One region of the Streptomyces sp. NPDC031670 genome, then DNA from elsewhere that is predicted to be linked to it. Evidence: riboswitches for the same ligand, from Rfam matches in the RefSeq annotation. Region 1 holds a riboswitch; the other holds the start of a gene.
What was found. Region 1 has a riboswitch for cobalamin ahead of ACZ5ID_RS13540 (cobalamin biosynthesis protein). Riboswitches for the same ligand answer to the same signal wherever they lie in the genome.

Region 1 (5,473 bases):
GCGGTGCGGTCGTACGCCTGGGAGAGGGTGGCTCCGTAGGTGACCGTTCCGTGGTTCTGGAGGAGGCAGCCGGTGCGGCCGTCGAGGGCGCGGAGCATGTTCGCGGCCAGCTCCTCGGTCCCGTACAGCGCGTAGGGCGCGACCCGGACCGGGCCGCCGAGCGCGGCGGTCATGTAGTGGACCGGCGGGAGCTCGGTGACCAGGGTGGAGACGGCCGTGGCGTGGACGGCGTGGGTGTGGACGACCGCCCGGGCGTCGGTGTGCCGGTAGACCGCCAGGTGCATGGGGAGTTCGCTGGTGGGCCGCAGGGTGCCGGTGAGCTGGCGCCCGGTGAGGTCGACGGTGACGGTGTCATCGGGGCCGAGGCGTTCGTACGGCACTCCGCTGGGGGTGACGAGCACCAGGTCCCCGACGCGTACGGAGACGTTGCCCGAGGTCCCCACGACCAGTCCCTCGTCGGCGGTGCGGCGCGCGGTAGCGATCAGCTCGGCCCAGGCCGGGGCGGTCGCCGCGCTGTCGTTCGGCTCTCCCATGGGAGTGATCCTCGCAGGCTCCGCGCCGGGGGCGGAGGGGTGAGCGGAGAGGTGAGCGGAATCTCTTCAATGGGTTCTATGACGGATATGCGCGGTCTGTCCGGCCCTGGTCGCCCCAAAACCCGGCCAAGAAGCGCCGGGATACACCGTGTGGTCCGGCTCAGTTCACCTTCCGTTCATTCAGGTTGCTTACGTTCGTCCAGCCACTGACGTCGAACGATTGCCTGGGTAAATGGAACACATCACGCTGCTGCTCGCCATTGTGGTCGTGACAGCTCTAGTGTTCGATTTCACGAACGGTTTCCACGACACCGCCAACGCGATGGCCACGACCATCTCGACCGGCGCCCTGAAGCCCAAAGCGGCGGTCGCCATGTCGGCCGCGCTCAACCTGGTCGGCGCGTTCCTGTCGGTGGAGGTCGCCAAGACGATCTCCGGCGGGATCATCAACGAGAAGGGCCTCAGAACAGAGGTCATCTTCGCGGCGCTCGTCGGCGCCATCCTGTGGAATCTGGTGACCTGGCTGCTCGGTCTGCCGTCCAGCTCCTCCCACGCCCTGTTCGGCGGTCTGATCGGCGCGGCCGTGATGTCGGCCGGCTGGTCCTCGGTGAACGGCTCCACCATCGTCACCAAGGTGCTGCTCCCCGCCGTCGCCGCCCCGATCGTCGCGGGCGTCGCCGCGACGCTCGCCACCCGGCTGACGTACCGGATCAACCGGCACGCCGACCCGGCGGCCGAGAAGGCCACCGCCAAGGGCTACCGGGCCGGACAGATCGCCTCCGCCGGTCTCGTCTCGCTCGCCCACGGCACCAACGACGCGCAGAAGACCATGGGCATCATCACCCTCGCCCTGGTCACCGGCGGCGTGCTGCACCCGGGCGCCAACCCCCCGCTGTGGGTCATCGTCTCGGCCGGCATGGCCATCGCCATGGGTACCTACCTCGGCGGCTGGCGCATCATCCGCACCATGGGCAAGGGGCTGACCGAGCTGGCGCCGCCGCAGGGCTTCGCCGCCCAGTCCGGTGCCGCGACCGTCATCCTGGCCTCCTCGCACCTCGGCTTCTCGCTCTCCACCACCCAGGTCTGCTCCGGCTCCGTCATGGGCGCCGGTCTCGGCCGCAAGGGCGGAGTGGTCCGCTGGTCCACCGCGACCCGGATGTTCATCGCCTGGGGCCTGACCCTGCCCGCCGCGGGCCTGGTCGGCGCCGGCGCCGAGTTCCTCACCGGCCAGGGCACCTGGGGCATCGTCCTCGTGGCGGTCCTGCTGCTCGCGGGCTCCGGCTTCATCTGGAAGCTGTCGCGCCGCCGGCCGGTCGACCACAACGACGTCACCAACGTCCCGGCCGCCACCCCGGCCGAGCCCGCCGGTGTCGTCACGACCGCGATGGCCGCGGTCACCCCGCCGCCCACCGCCGCCGCCGTGGCCGTCGACCTGACGGCCACCATCCCGGCGCCCGCCCCCGCCGACCCGGCCCGCCCGGCCGTCGTCTGACCCGGCAGCGCTCCCCGAAGGAATCGTCATGCACATCGACTGGGCAGCTCTCGGCACCGTCTTCGGTGTCAGCCTCATCGTCACCGTCGGCCTGGTGGGCCTGTTCACCGTCGGGATCGTCGGCCTCAGCAAGCAGCAGTCGGCCGCGACCGGCAAGGGCACCGTCACCGTGGCCCGCACCACCGCCTACCTCTGCTTCGCGCTCTGCGCGGCGGCCGTCGCGTACGGCATCAACCTGATCGTCGCCAAGTAGGCCGGCGAGCAGCGCCGCACCCTCAACGACCGCCCTCCGGCCCTGCCGGGGGGCGGTTTCCTGTGTGCCTGCGCACACTCTCCCGTCGCAGGTCAGCAGCGAGTTGACGGGCGTTCCCGGGCATGGTGGACTGCCCGAGCCATTTACGGCGGCAGAAGAGGAAGCCGGTGCGAATCCGGCGCGGTCCCGCCACTGTCATCGGGGAATGATCCCCGTGAGCCAGGAACTCTCACCGCCGGTCGACGTCATACCAGGGCGCGGACACCCTGAGTGAGGACATACCGCCATGCGCGCCTGCCTGTTGCCGGCACCTCCCGCACGTACCGGAGCTCCCCGCGGCGTTGCGGCGGGCTGATCCCATGCGTGCCGATCGCACCTTCGCGTACGGCGCCACCGCCGGTCTCCTCGGCGACCTCCTCCTCGGCGACCCCCGCCGCGGACATCCGGTCGCCGCGTTCGGCCGTGCCGCGGCGGCCGTCGAGCGCGCGCTGTGGCGCGACCACCGTGGCTGGGGCGCGCTGCACACCGCTGTGTGCGCCGGAGGCGCCGCGGGCGCCGCGCTGCTCGCCACCCGTGCCGTACGCCGCCGGCCCGCCGCATCCATCGCGCTGACCGCCGCCGCCACCTGGGCCGTGGTGGGCGGCACTTCGCTGGGCCGGGAGGCCCGGGCGATCGGCGCGGCCCTCCAGTCGGGCGACGTCGAGGCGGCCCGCGCGCGGCTGCCGCACCTGTGCGGGCGCGACCCTCAGTCCCTGGACGCGCCCGGCATCGCGCGCGCGGTCGTCGAGTCCGTCGCCGAGAACACCTCGGACGCCGTGGTGGGCGCGCTGGTGTGGGGGGCGCTCGCGGGCGTGCCGGGTCTGGTGGCGTTCCGCGCGGTCAACACCCTGGACGCGATGGTCGGCCACCGCTCGCCGCGCCATCTGCGGTACGGGTGGGCCTCGGCGCGCCTGGACGACGTGGCGGGCTGGCCGGGCGCCCGGCTGACCGCCGCGCTCGCGGTCGCGGCGGGCGGCGCGCCGCGCGCCGCCACGCGCGCGTGGCGGCGGGACGCGGCCAAGCACCCGAGCCCCAACGCCGGTCCCGTGGAGGCGTCGTTCGCGGGGGCGCTCGGCGTACGGCTCGGCGGCACCCTCTCGTACGGCGGCCGTGTCGAGCACCGGCCGGTGCTGAACGGGGACGGCCGCGCGGTGGAAGTGGCGGACATCGAGCGGGCGGTGCGGCTGTCGCGCCGGGTGGGCTGGCTGGCGCTGGGTGTGGCGATCGCGGTGAGGAAGGTACGGACATGAGCGGTGGACTGCTGGTCGCGGGCACCACGTCGGACGCGGGCAAGAGCGTCGTCACCGCCGGGATCTGCCGGTGGCTGGTGCGCCGGGGTGTGAAGGTCGCGCCCTTCAAGGGACAGAACATGTCCCTCAACTCCTTCGTGACGCGCGAGGGCGCGGAGATCGGGCGCGCGCAGGCGATGCAGGCGCAGGCGGCGCGCGTGGAGCCGTCCGCGCTGATGAACCCCGTGCTGCTCAAGCCGGGGAGCGACCGTTCGAGCCAGGTCGTGCTGATGGGCAGACCGGTGGGCGAGCTGAGCGCCCGCGGCTACCACGGCGGACGCCAGGAGGCGCTTCTGGGCACGGTCGTGGACTGCCTGGAGCGGCTGCGGGGCACATATGACGCCGTGATCTGCGAGGGGGCGGGCAGCCCGGCCGAGATCAATCTGCGGCGCACCGACATCGTCAACATGGGCATCGCGCGCGCCGCGAGGCTGCCGGTGGTGGTGGTCGGCGACATCGACCGGGGCGGGGTGTTCGCCTCGTTCTTCGGTACGACGGCGCTGCTGAGCCCCGAGGACCAGGCGCTGGTCGCCGGGTACATCGTCAACAAGTTCCGCGGCGACGTCTCGCTCCTTCAGCCCGGCATCGACATGCTGCGCGGGCTCACCGGGCGGCATACGTACGGGATCCTGCCGTTCGCGCACGGGCTCGGCATCGACGAGGAGGACGGCCTGCGGGTGTCGCTGCGCGGCGCCGTGCGCGAGTCCGTGGTGGCACCGCCGGTCGGCGAGGACGTGCTGCGGGTCGCGGTGTGCGCGGTGCCGCTGATGTCCAACTTCACGGACGTGGACGCGCTCGCCGCCGAACCGGGCGTGATCGTACGGTTCGTGGACCGGCCCGAGGAGCTGGCCGACGCCGATCTGGTCGTGGTGCCGGGAACCCGGGGCACGGTCCGGGCGTTGGAGTGGCTGAGGGAACGGGGGCTGGCGCGGGAGCTGGCGCGCAGGGCGGCCGAGGGGCGCCCGGTGCTGGGGATCTGCGGCGGCTACCAGCTGCTCGGCGAACACATCGAGGACGAGGTCGAGTCACGGGCGGGTTCCGTGACGGGTCTCGGACTGCTGCCCGTGCGGGTGCGGTTCGCGGCCGAGAAGACCCTCGCCCGGCCGGCCGGCGAGGCGCTGGGCGAGCGCGTGGAGGGATACGAGATCCACCACGGCGTCGCCGAAGTGCTGGGCGGGGACCGGTTCATCTGCGATGACGACGGAAACGGCCTGGACGGATGCCGGGTCGGTGCGGTCTGGGGGACGCACTGGCACGGGGCACTGGAGAGCGACGGATTCAGACGACGGTTCCTGGAGCGGGTCGCGAGCGCCGCCGGCCGGCGTTTCGTGCCCGCCCCCGACACGTCGTTCGGGGTGCTGCGCGAAGAGCAGCTGGACCGCCTCGGCGACCTCATCGAAGAACACGCGGACACGGACGCGCTCCTGCGGCTGATCGAGCAGGGCGCGCCCGCAGGACTTCCCTTCATCGCACCTGGAGCACCCGCATGAGCACTGTGCTGTTGTTGTCGACCGCCGACACGGATCTACTGGCGGCCCGGGCCTCCGGGGCGCCCTTCCGGATCGGCAACCCCACCCGTATCGACGTGGCGGAGGAGCTGCCCGCGCTGATCAAGGGCGCGTCGGTGGCCGTCGTGCGCCTGCTGGGCGGCAAGCGCGCCTGGGAGGACGGGCTCGCCGCGCTGAAGGCGTCCGGCATCCCCACGGTGCTGCTGGGCGGCGAGTCCGTGCCGGACGCGGAGCTGATGGCCGAGTCCTCGGCCCCGGCCGGCGTGGTCGCCGAGGCCCTGCGCTATCTGGTCGAGGGCGGTCCCGGCAACCTCGTGGAGCTGTCGCGGTTCCTCTCCGACACCGTGCTGCTCACGGGC
Region 2 (5,473 bases), on a different contig from region 1:
CGCTGGTCGGCGACGCACTGGAGGTACTCGCGCATCGACGCCGTGTTCATGCCCGGCAGACCCTCGCCGCACAGGTCGCGGCCGAACTGGAGCTCCGCCTCGACGGCCTCCTTGATCATGTCGGTGACCTGCTGCTGGAGCGCGTCGTCGAAGAGCTCCGGCTCCTCCTTGCGGACGGTGTCCACGACCTCGAAGGCGAAGTTCATGTGCATCGTCTCGTCGCGGAACACCCAGTTGGTGCCGGTGGCGAGGCCGTGCAGCAGACCGCGCGAGCGGAACCAGTACACGTACGCGAAGGCGCCGTAGAAGAACAGGCCCTCGATGCAGGCGGCGAAGCAGATCAGGTTCAGCAGGAAGCGGCGGCGGTCGGCCTTGGTCTCCAGCCGGTCGAGCTTCTCGACCTCGTTGATCCACTTGAAGCAGAACTGCGCCTTCTCACGGATGGAGGGGATGTTCTCCACCGCGTCGAACGCCGCCGCGCGGTCGTCCGGGTCGGGCAGGTAGGTGTCGAGCAGCGTCAGATAGAACTGGACGTGCACGGCCTCCTCGAAGAGCTGGCGGCTCAGGTACAGCCGCGCCTCGGGGGAGTTGATGTGCTTGTACAGCGTCAGGACCAGGTTGTTCGCCACGATCGAGTCGCCCGTGGCGAAGAACGCCACCAGCCGGCCGATCATGTGCTGCTCGCCCGGCGAGAGCTTGGCGAGGTCGGCGACGTCGGAGTGGAGGTCGACCTCCTCCACCGTCCAGGTGTTCTTGATCGCGTCCCGGTAGCGCTCGTAGAAGTCCGGGTAGCGCATCGGACGCAGGGTCAGTTCGAAGCCCGGGTCGAGCAGGTTCTTGTCGGTGGAGCTCATTACTGGCAGGCCTCGCAGGACTCGGGGTTCTCAAGGGAGCAGGCGACCGCGTCGGCGTCGGGGGCGGCCTGCTGGACGGGGATGGGGGCGCTGGCCTGCGCGGCGCGGGCGATGCGCGTGGCCGGGCGCGAGCGCAGGTAGTACGTCGTCTTCAGCCCCTGCTTCCAGGCGTACGCGTACATCGACGACAGCTTGCCGATGGTGGGCGTCTCCAGGAACAGGTTCAGCGACTGCGACTGGTCCAGGAACGGGGTACGGGCCGCGGCCATGTCGATGAGGCCGCGCTGCGGGATCTCCCAGGCCGTGCGGTAGAGCGCGCGCACGTCGGCGGGGATCCAGCTGAAGTCCTGGACCGAGCCGCTCGCCTCGCGCAGCGCCTCGCGGGACTGCGCGTCCCACACGCCGAGCCGCTTCAGGTCCTCCACCAGGTAGCCGTTGACCTGGAGGAACTCACCCGAGAGCGTCTCGCGCTTGAAGAGGTTGGAGACCTGCGGCTCGATGCACTCGTAGACGCCGGCGATGGAGGCGATGGTCGCGGTCGGGGCGATCGCGAGCAGCAGCGAGTTGCGCATGCCCACCGAGGCGATCCGCTCGCGCAGCGCCGCCCAGCGCTCCGGCCAGTTCAGCTCGACGTCGTAGTGGTCGGGGTGCAGCACACCGCGGGCCGTACGGGTCTTGTCCCAGGCCGGCAGCGGACCCGAGCGCTCGGCGAGGTCGCAGGACGCCTCGTAGGCGGTGAGCATGATGCGCTCGGCGAGCTTCGTCGACAGGGCCTTCGCCTCGGGGGAGTCGAAGGGCAGGCGCAGCTTGAAGAAGACGTCCTGGAGGCCCATCGCGCCCAGGCCCACCGGGCGCCACTTGGCGTTGGAGCGGCCGGCCTGCTCGGTCGGGTAGAAGTTGATGTCGACGACCCGGTCCAGGAACGTCACGGCGGTGCGGACGGCCGAGTCCAGACGCTCCCAGTCGATCTCGCCGGAGGCCAGTACGAAGGCGCCGAGGTTGACCGAGCCGAGGTTGCAGACGGCCGTCTCGCCGTCGTCGGTGACCTCCAGGATCTCGGTGCACAGGTTGGAGGAGTGGACCGTGTGGCCGGGCTCCGCCGTCTGGTTGGCGGTGCGGTTGGAGGCGTCCTTGAAGGTCATCCAGCCGTTGCCGGTCTGCGCCAGGGTGCGCATCATCCGGCCGTACAGGTCCCGCGCCGGGATCGTCTTCTGGGCCAGACCCGCGGCCTCGGCCCTGCGGTAGGCGGCGTCGAACTCCTCGCCCCACAGGTCGACCAGCTCGGGCACGTCGGCGGGGGAGAACAGCGACCAGGTGCCGTCCGCGTCCACCCGGCGCATGAACTCGTCCGGGATCCAGTGCGCCAGGTTCAGGTTGTGGGTGCGCCGGGCGTCCTCACCGGTGTTGTCGCGCAGCTCCAGGAACTCCTCGATGTCGGAGTGCCAGGTCTCCAGGTAGACCGCCGCGGCGCCCTTGCGCCGGCCGCCCTGGTTGACGGCCGCCACCGAGGCGTCCAGCGTCTTCAGGAACGGGACGATGCCGTTGGAGTGGCCGTTGGTGCCCCGGATGAGCGAGCCGCGCGAGCGGATGCGGGAGTACGACAGGCCGATGCCGCCGGCGTGCTTGGACAGGCGCGCCACCTGGTGGTAGCGGTCGTAGATCGAGTCCAGCTCGTCCAGCGGGGAGTCCAGCAGGTAGCAGCTGGACATCTGCGGGTGGCGGGTGCCGGAGTTGAAGAGCGTGGGGGAGGACGGCAGGTAGTCGAGCCGGCTCATCAGCCCGTACAGCGAGGCGACCTCGTCCAGCGCGCGCACCGAGTCGTCCTCGGCCAGGCCCGCCGCGACCCGGAGCATGAAGTACTGCGGGGTCTCGATGACCTGGCGGGTGATCGGGTGGCGCAGGAGGTAGCGGGAGTAGAGCGTGCGCAGGCCGAAGTAGCCGAAGCGGTCGTCGGCGCCGTCCGCGAGGGAGGCCTCGACCAGCGCGTCGAGCCGGGCCGCGTGCAGCCGCACGAAGTCGGCGGTGCGGTCCGCGATCAGCCCCTCGCGGTGGCCGACCTCGACCGACTCGGAGAACGAGATGGAGCCCTGGCCCGCGGCCTCCTCGGCGATCGTGAGCGTCAGCAGCCGGGCGGCGAGACGGGAGTACGCCGGGTCCTCGGAGATCAGACCCGCGGCGGCCTCGGTGGCGAGCCCACGCAACTCCGCCTCGTCCGAGCGCGCGTTGCGTCCGCGCAGCGCGGCGGCGGCGACCCGGCCGGGGTCGGTGTCCACCAGATCGGCGGTGAGGTCGGTCAGGGTCCGCAGCAGCGCGGTCCCGGGGGCGTCGACCGACTCCTCGGTGATCGCTGAAGCGGGATCCGCAGGGGCGATGGTCACGTGGGGGCACTCCTCGCTCGGCACGGGGCCTCGGGGAAGTGCGCGGGCACACGGACACACCCCCTCGGGGGTACGCCGCGTCCACTGCCCATTCCGCGAGGCCCGGACGTCTCGGCACCCGGACCGGACGGTCAGGGCGGGCTGTTCGGCAGGTCCTCGGACTGAACAAGTACGCGAATGCGTACCAGTACACCGTTGCGGGACAGTTCCGGATTTGCACCGGATTCCCCTGCGGCGACAGCGAGCATGAGCATACATCTTGTGCCGGGCGGTCGTGGCGCCCCCACATGTTGTGTCGCATCCGTACCGGAGTGTGTGTGCTGGGTAGTTGCTTCACTGCGGGCCGGCGGGGGCTTGTCGCGCGGTTCCCCGCGCCCCTGAGGGGGTTGCGGATGCCCTAGGCCGGAACCGCGAGGCGGTCGTGGGCATTCCCCCGAGCCACGAAAACGGGCCGCCGGGTTTCCCCGGCGGCCCGTCTCATGTTGTCCGGCTCAGTGCGCCGAGCCCGCCGTCGCCGGGGGCAGTTCGACCTCCACGCCCGGGTCGCCCGCGTCCGCGGTGTAGTCCTGCGGGGACGTCTCGTCGGCCCCGTCAGGGGCCTTCACGGCCCGCAGGACGAACGTGAGGACCACCGTGACCGCCACGTTCAGGACGAAGGCCGTCAGGCCGATGTAGCCGATCTCACCGATGCCGGGGATCTCCCTGGAGCTGCCGCCGAAGTGCTTCTGGGTGGGGGAGGCGACCCCGTACGCGGCGAGCGTGCCGTACGCCATGCCGACCGCCCAGCCCGCGAGCAGCGCCCAGCGGTGGAACCAGCGCGTGAACAGACCGCCCACCAGGGCCGGGAAGGTCTGCAGGATCCAGATGCCGCCGAGCAGCTGGAAGTTGATCGCGACCGTCTTGTCCATGGTCAGGACGAAGACCAGCGCGCCCACCTTCACCAGAAGCGAGACGATCTTGGAGACCTGTGCCTCCTGCTTGGGCGTGGCGTCCGGCTTGATGAAGTCCCGGTAGATGTTGCGGGTGAACAGGTTCGCCGCCGCGATCGACATGATGGCCGCCGGGACGAGCGCGCCGATGCCGATCGCCGCGAAGGCCACGCCCGCGAACCAGTCCGGGAACATGTCCTCGAAGAGCTGCGGGATGGCCAGCTGGCCGTTCTTGACCTTGACCCCGGCGGCGATCGCCATGAAGCCGAGCAGCGCGAGCAGCCCCAGCATCAGCGAGTACAGGGGCAGGATCGTGGTGTTGCGGCGGATGACGTTGCGGCTGCGGGAGGAGAGGGTCGCCGTGATCGAGTGCGGGTACATGAACAGCGCCAGCGCGGAGCCGAGGGCGAGCGTGGCGTAGGTCCACTGGCCCGCCTCGCCGGGCACCAGCGCGCCGGTGGGCTTGCCGGCCGCGTTGGGCGTCTCGAACTTGTGCCGGGCCGCCGCGAAGATGTCGTCGAAGCCGCCGAGCTTGATCGGGATGTAGATGATCGCCACCAGGATGACGATGTAGATCAGCGTGTCCTTCACGAACGCGATCAGGGCGGGGGCGCGCAGACCCGAGGAGTAGGTGTACGCGGCGAGCACCGCGAACGCGATCAGCAGCGGCAGGTCCTTGACGAACCAGTTGCCGGAGCCGCCGATGCCCATCACGTCCAGCACCGCCTGGATGCCGACGAGCTGGAGCGCGATGTAGGGCATCGTGGCGAGGATGCCGGTGACCGCGACCGCGAGCGAGAGGCTCTTGGAGCCGAACCGGCCGCGTACGAAGTCCGAGGTCGTCACATAGCCGTGCTTGTGCGAGACCGACCAGAGCCGCGGCAGGAAGGTGAAGATGAGCGGATAGACGAGGATCGTGTACGGCACCGCGAAGAACCCGGCCGCGCCCGCCGCGTACACCGCCGCCGGGACCGCGACGAAGGTGTACGCCGTGTAGAGGTCACCGCCGAGCAGGAACCAGGTGACCCAGGTGCCGAAGGAGCGCCCGCCCAGCCCCCATTCGTCGAGGCTGTGCTCGTTCTCGGCGCGGCGCCAGCGGGCGGCCATGAAGCCGACGACCGTGACGGCGAGGAAGAAGAAGATGAAGACGCCGAGCGCGACGCCGTTCACCCCGTCCTTGGCTGCGAGCGTCACTTGCCCTCACCCGCCTTGCGGCCCTGCTGGTCACGCTGCCACAGCTTGTACGCGAGCATCGTGAGCGCGGTGGATATGACCACCCACAGCATCTGGTACCAGTAGAAGAACGGGATCC

Region 2: linked by a shared signal. The riboswitch ahead of ACZ5ID_RS29395 (ribonucleoside-diphosphate reductase subunit alpha) and the one ahead of ACZ5ID_RS13540 (cobalamin biosynthesis protein) in region 1 are both predicted to bind cobalamin.

What each region holds. Positions count from the first base shown of each region.
Region 1 is NZ_JBVILC010000006.1:32,099-37,571, forward strand. Features, by position in the region: gene ACZ5ID_RS13525 (class II aldolase/adducin family protein) at 1-533, opposite strand, end outside; gene ACZ5ID_RS13530 (inorganic phosphate transporter) at 766-2,025, shown strand; gene ACZ5ID_RS13535 (hypothetical protein) at 2,054-2,278, shown strand; cobalamin riboswitch at 2,385-2,581, shown strand; gene ACZ5ID_RS13540 (cobalamin biosynthesis protein) at 2,638-3,567, shown strand; gene ACZ5ID_RS13545 (cobyric acid synthase) at 3,564-5,096, shown strand; gene cobN (cobaltochelatase subunit CobN) at 5,093-5,473, shown strand, end outside.
Region 2 is NZ_JBVILC010000020.1:62,010-67,482, reverse strand. Features, by position in the region: gene ACZ5ID_RS29400 (ribonucleotide-diphosphate reductase subunit beta) at 1-854, opposite strand, end outside; gene ACZ5ID_RS29395 (ribonucleoside-diphosphate reductase subunit alpha) at 854-3,232, opposite strand; cobalamin riboswitch at 3,363-3,502, opposite strand; gene mctP (monocarboxylate uptake permease MctP) at 3,724-5,355, opposite strand; gene ACZ5ID_RS29385 (DUF3311 domain-containing protein) at 5,352-5,473, opposite strand, start outside.